DNA from 2 places in the Rhizobium sophoriradicis genome. Region 1 is predicted to be linked to the other one. Evidence: predicted binding sites of a transcription regulator. Region 1 holds the regulator's gene; the other holds the start of a gene.

What was found. Region 1 encodes LexA, which represses DNA repair genes until DNA is damaged. Its sites were predicted from a motif close to TGTTCNNNNTGTGTTCNG; they were not measured.
Region 2: the regulator LexA is predicted to act here: its motif matches at 913-930, upstream of N2597_RS19990 (ImuA family protein).

What each region holds. Positions count from the first base shown of each region.
Region 1 is NZ_CP104152.1:1,679,103-1,682,281, reverse strand. Features, by position in the region: gene kdsA (3-deoxy-8-phosphooctulonate synthase) at 1-419, opposite strand, end outside; gene N2597_RS08540 (VOC family protein) at 416-1,312, opposite strand; gene lexA (transcriptional repressor LexA) at 1,509-2,228, shown strand; gene N2597_RS08530 (ComEC/Rec2 family competence protein) at 2,209-3,179, opposite strand, start outside.
Region 2 is NZ_CP104152.1:4,087,579-4,090,757, forward strand. Features, by position in the region: gene N2597_RS19990 (ImuA family protein) at 1-892, opposite strand, end outside; gene N2597_RS19995 (metallopeptidase family protein) at 1,055-1,492, shown strand; gene N2597_RS20000 (DUF1737 domain-containing protein) at 1,515-1,721, opposite strand; gene N2597_RS20005 (HpcH/HpaI aldolase/citrate lyase family protein) at 1,721-2,626, opposite strand; gene N2597_RS20010 (hypothetical protein) at 2,740-2,973, shown strand; gene N2597_RS20015 (VOC family protein) at 3,081-3,179, shown strand, end outside.

The DNA of each region.
Region 1 (3,179 bases):
CGGCCCGTCTTGGCGGCAGCGATCAGAAGATCCGTCTGGCGGCATAGGAAGGCAGGGATCTGCAGAACGTCGATCACCTCCGCCACCTCGGCGCATTGCTCGGCGGTGTGGACGTCGGTCAGGACGGGAAAGCCGAATTCCCGCTTCAGGTCGGCGAAGACCTGCATGCCCTTTTCAAGCCCGATGCCGCGCTCGGCCGAGAGTGAGGTGCGGTTCGCCTTGTCGAAGGAACTCTTATAGACGAGGCCGATGCCGAGCTTTGCGCAGAGCTCTTTCAGCGTGCCGGCGACCATGAAAGCGTGATCACGGCTCTCCATCTGGCAGGGGCCGGCAATCAGCGACAGGCGGCCGGTATTGGAAAAGGTGACCTGGCCTTCGCCTTCGCCGATCTTGACCTCGGAATTGGTATCAGTGCTCATCGTGGTTCCTCGAAGGCAAAAAGCGCGCCCTGCCCGGGCGTGGGCTTCACCAGAATGCGATTGTTCTTGCGTGTGTATGTCACTCCGTTAGCAGCCAAATGCGCTTCTGTCACGGCAAGATCGGTAACGGTGAAGAGGATTGCCCGGCCGCGCAGACCACGATCGGCGGAGGAGACGACAAGCTCGAAATAGGCCTCCAGCCCTTCCGGCGTCATCAGGCTGATCTTGGCATTCGATGCCGCGATATTCATACCGAAACCGGTTTTTTCCACCGCCGTTTGCCCGACCGCAAGACCAACGAAGGCGGCAAACGCAACCGGCTCCGGCGCACAAAGCGCGATCTCGGCAATGCCCGTCACGCCGTTGGCATGCGCCTCCAGCGCCGCGCGATCGGCCGGGAAGGAGTTGATGCGCTGACAGGTGAAGAGAAAGAAGTCGGGCGCGCGCAGATCTCCTGAAAAGGCCAGTTTGAAGCTGCCGACGCTTTCGGAACCGTCTGGCATCCGCATCGGCCGGCTGAACTGCAGCATCTCGCCGGCACTCGCGCCGTTGCCGACGAATCGCCGATGATCGAGGCCGGCATCCTCGGTGAGGAAGGCCAGCGCCGAAAGCCCCTCCTCGCCGCAGCGGAAGCGAAAGGCACGATTGCGGGCGATGAAGACATTCCCCTGACGGGCCGCCGCCTCGCTCTCCTCGACGCTCGCCACGCCGAGCGGCTCGATATAGGTCTTGTCGGCGAAAAAGACGCAGGCATTTTCCGTTCCGAACGGATGGCGCGCATCGGCGGCGACGGTAAAGCCGAGCTTCCCGAGCCTTTCGCGCGCCAGATCGATATTGACGACGGGCAGCACGACATGATCCAGCGGGTGCGGCTTGGCGGAATGTGCGATCATAGGACCCCTCCTGACACGTCAAAGAGATGTGCGACAGCCCCATTCCCAATGCAAGACATGTGCGCCAATCCGGCGAATGAAAATAAAAATCTGGACGAGTTGGCGCGAAGTTTTACGGAAATTTAGCTACTTGCGGAACACATATGGAACATATAGGGTCCGTTCTGGATTTGTTTCAATCAGGGGTCTGACGTCGATGCTCACGCGCAAACAACAGGAGCTTCTCCTTTTCATTCATGAGCGCATGAAGGAATCCGGCGTTCCTCCCTCTTTCGACGAGATGAAGGATGCCCTGGATCTCGCCTCGAAATCCGGCATTCATCGCCTGATCACGGCGCTGGAGGAACGTGGTTTCATTCGCCGCCTACCGAACCGGGCCCGGGCCTTGGAAGTGATCAAGCTGCCGGAGGCCTATAGCCCCAGTCTTCAGCCGCGCCGCGGTTTTTCACCGAGCGTTATCGAAGGCAGCCTCGGCAAGCCCCAGCCGGTCGCCGCCCCCGCTGCCGCAAAGCCGATCGCCGACAACGGCAGCTCTGTCTCCGTGCCGGTCATGGGCCGGATCGCCGCCGGCGTGCCGATCTCGGCGATCCAGAACAATACGCACGACATCGTCGTTCCTGCGGATATGCTCGGCTCGGGCGAACATTACGCGCTGGAGGTCAAGGGCGATTCGATGATCGACGCCGGGATCTTCGACGGCGACACCGTGATCATCCGCAACGGCAGCACCGCAAGCCCCGGCGATATCGTCGTTGCGCTCGTCGACGACGAGGAAGCGACGCTGAAACGCTTTCGCCGCAAGGGCGCCTCGATCGCCCTCGAAGCCGCCAACCCGGCTTACGAGACCCGCATCTTCGGGCCTGACCGGGTCAAGGTGCAGGGCAAGCTGGTCGGCCTCATTCGCCGCTATCACTGACAGCCAACGGGGCTGATTCGGTAAAAGCGTCTTTGCGCCAATCATAGGCGCGATGGCGCATCCATGGACGCGACAAGGTATCGAATGCGGTTGCGACCTCGGGGCCTGTCTGCGCAAAACGCAATTCGACGGAACCGGTCCTGCGCAGCGTCTCGCCGGTGAAGAGTGTCGCACCCGAGTGGCAGCGGTCGAAACGCAGGCGCACCGCGGTCACGACAATCTCGCTGGCGTCGCAGGCCGGGCCGAGATAGGCGGCATTGTCGATGACGGCGACGACATGGCCATTGCCGAGCCTGGCGATACACCAGGCTTTCTTGACGCAGGAAAAACGATTTGCCTCACCGCCGGCTGCGGCGGCCATCATTGCCGTCCTCGCCTCATTCTGCTGATCGCGGGAAAGCCTGAGGCGGCGGTCCTCACCCTGCGGCGGGATGGCAGGGCCATCCAGCATCTTCGGCGGGTGGTGCGTCGGCAGGACCAGCGCTCTCTGCCACTGGTCGAAGATGAAGTCCGGCGGGTTTTCACGGTTGGAAGCCATTGCCGCCGTCGCGACGAGCGCGACCAGACCACCATCCTCGGAAATCACCAGATCCGGCGGTCGGGAACCCGGCAGGATCAGCACGATAAGCGTCGAGACGGCGAGGATCGATGTGCCGGCATGGCGCAATCGGGTGCGGAGCAGCGTCAGCAGCAGAAAGCCTGCCACGGCCACCGCGAAATACCAGGCGGGCAAACGGCCGAGGTCGATATCGCCGCCCCAGGCGGACACCGTCTTGGCGACCGCAATCACCAGATCGAGGCCGAAGCCGACCACCGTCCAGAGCGGAGCGTCCAGGCCGAATGGCATGAGCAACATCGCCAGCAGCCCGGCCGGCATGACGATGAAGGAGATGATCGGCATCGTCGCAAGGTTCGCCGGCAGGCCATAAGCTGTCAGGCGATGAAAATGCT
Region 2 (3,179 bases), 2.1 Mb from region 1:
ATCGGTTGGCAGATGCGGGAAGCTGAGCGCCAGAATGCGCTGACTGTTCGCCTGGAGGACGAAGGAGGTTTGGTTCGGAGACAGGGAAAAATTCGTGTTCATGGGGGTTCCACTCCAGGAGAAAGGAGAGCGGGGCCGGATTGCGGCTCTTCTCCAGCGTGAGACGGAAAACCGGATTGCCGATACTGCCGGCAAGCTTCGATCCATCCGGCAACGGCCGCAGACCAGACGGTGCCGGTTCGACATGCAGGCGCAAGGCCGCACTGCTGGCCTCCTCCGCTCCTGCCTGCCGCAGAAGAAGGAGCGGACGACGGGCAGCATGCGTCCTGAGACTGAGCCTGCGGCTTTCGGTCAGGCCGAAATGCGCAGGATTGCCCCGCACTTCGAGGATGACGGCCGAGAAGGCAGCGCTTTCCACCGCCGCCTCCGCGAGCCAGAGCGCTTCGTCCAGCTTGCGCGGCGCGGCATGGAGAAATCGCTCCGGATATAACCCGAAATCCCGAAGCCCGGGAGCATAGGGACGGCCGGCCTCCAGCGTGCCGACGGCATCGCCGATCCAGAGCAACGGCATAAGCCTGCCGGCATCTGATTCCTGTTTCTGCAGCCGCGCGACAACAGCCATCGCCAGCCCACTTGCCGCGCCCGCATCGCGAGACAGCGCGGAGCGGAATTCGGTAATCCCATCGAGGGGCAGGCCGCCTTCCAGCGCCCGATCGACAAACTCCACCCCAAACGGCAAGGGGGGCAGAATGCGCTCCTGGCCCGTCTTGCGTCCTTGCGCCAAGGCTTCCTGCTCCGCGGCCGCAAGCGCCGGCGCGGGCTTTCCCTCCAACTTAGCGATGGTTTCGCGGAGCGCAAAAAGCCGCTCGCGCGCCAGGGCGTTCTGCGCCATGGCGTTTCTCCGATCCGTCTTGTTCCTGTTATGTTCTTATGGATTCCAGAGAGCGGAAGAAGAGTCAACAACCATTTTCTATGAATTTATTCCTGCCTTTGATTCCGCACTCGAAAATCGGCGATAAAGGTTCTATATGGGCCCGCAAAGGAAGGAATATTCATGGCCCGCATAGACCAGAGCGATGATTGGCGGGACCGCCATGCGCCGACGATCAGCACTTTCGAGTCGCTGGCCATGGAGGCCTATAGCCATCTGCCCGATGAATTCCGTCAGCTGACGACCAACCTCACGATCGAGATCGAGGATTTCCCCGATGACGACGTTTTCGAGGACATGGCGCTGGAAACCCCTTTCGACCTGCTCGGCCTTTTCGAGGGCAGGGGCATTTCCGAACGTTTCACGGTGGAAACCGGCGAGATGCCAAACCGCATCCGCCTCTACCGGCGCCCCATTCTCGATTACTGGGCGGAGAATGACGAGACGCTCGGCGATATCATCACCCATGTCCTGATCCACGAGATCGGCCACCATTTCGGGCTGAGCGACGATGATATGGAGCGGATCGAGGCCAGCGCCGAGGAAGCCGCGGAGCGTTAGGCGTCTATCCTGGAATTAAGTCTTACTGTTCGGAGAGTTTCATCTCCGGATCGTAATCCTTGCCTTCGACGGTCTTGACGACGGCCTGGCCGCACTGCATCGCGCCGGTTGCGGCATTGAAGGCATAGGTCGGCGAACCCTCCAGCGACCAGCCCTTGTTGAGGGCGGCGGTGACCTTGTGGCAGAACGAGGCGTCGTCGGGACCGGTCAGGAAGCGGTAGAGTTTCATCAGGCGGGCTTTCTTGCAGATATCAGGCGAGCTTTATGAACCAGAGCCTCGGCCTGGACAAGATGCAGCCGTTCGATCATTCGCCCATTGGCGTTGATGACATTGAGGCCCCTGGCGTCAGGATCGGCAAAAGCTGATATGACCGCCTCGGCTTCCGCAATCTCCTCCGCACTCGGCCCGAAATGCCGGTTGGCGGGCTCGATCTGCGAGGGATGGATCAGCATCTTGCCGGCAAAACCCATGGCGCGGCCCTGGCCGCATTCGGCGTCGAAGCCTTCGGCATCCTTGAAATCATTGAAGACGCTGTCGATCGCATCGAGCCCATAGGCCCTGACCGCAAGGACGACCTGCATCAGCCACGGCACGAGATAGCTCCGTCCCGGCTGGGGAAGCACGCCCGTTTCCTTGCGCAGGTCATTAAGCCCGACGACGAGACAATCGAGCCTTGCACCCGGCGTGCGGCCGGCTCCGGCGATCGCTCCGACATTCAGCACGCCGCGCGGTGTCTCGATCATCGCCCAGATGCGCAGCGCCTCCGGCGCCTCCGCATCGGCAAGCAGATCGCTGATGTCAGTCACATCGCCAGGTTCGTCCACCTTCGGCAGGAGAACGGCGTCGGGCAAAAGCGCCTTGACCAGATCGAGATCCGCCGCCCCGAATTCGGATGACAAAGAATTGATGCGGATGATCCTCTCCTTGCCCTCAAGCGGCGGCCCGGCAAAAAAGCCGCGTAGATTTTCCCGCGCCTGCCCCTTCTTCTCGGGCGAGACGGAATCCTCCAGGTCGAAAATAACCGCATCGCAATCAAGGGAATGGCTCTTTTCAAGCGCCCGGAGATTGATGGCGGGCACGCTCAGCACCGAGCGGCGCAGATGCAGGGAACGGAGAGGTATGGTTCGGCTCATCACTCATTAGTGCCAAGCTTCGCAAAGCCCGGCAAGACAACAAAAAGCCATGCTTGCCTTGCAGAGAGAAAAAAGAAGGACCACATTCCTTTCTGTAGAAAGGTATCAAACCCATGCAGAACATTCGCTCCATCTTCTTCATGCTTGCCGGCGCCACCGTTTTTGTCGCCATGCTGCTTCTCACCTTTTCGGTGACGCTTGCCGTCGGCGGCATCCTGACCGTGCTCATGGTCGGCCGCGCCCTTTCGATGAAGATGAAGCCCGCTCCGGTCCGCGCCAAGGCAAATAATGGCCAACGCGAAATGCGCATCTGGAATGACGGCCGCGGCACGATCATCGACCTCTGAACTGCTTTCCAGAAAAAACTGACCGACACTGTCGGATCATGCTTCCATGATACGTCTTTGAAGCAGCCAGGCATTCCGCCGGCGCTCAGAAACGATGGAGGACGAGCATGGATACGACGACGGAAAACAATCCGGTTAAAATGCCGCCGGTCAAGAATGGCCTGCTGCCCTATCTGACGGTCGATGGCGCGGTGAAGGCCGCGGAA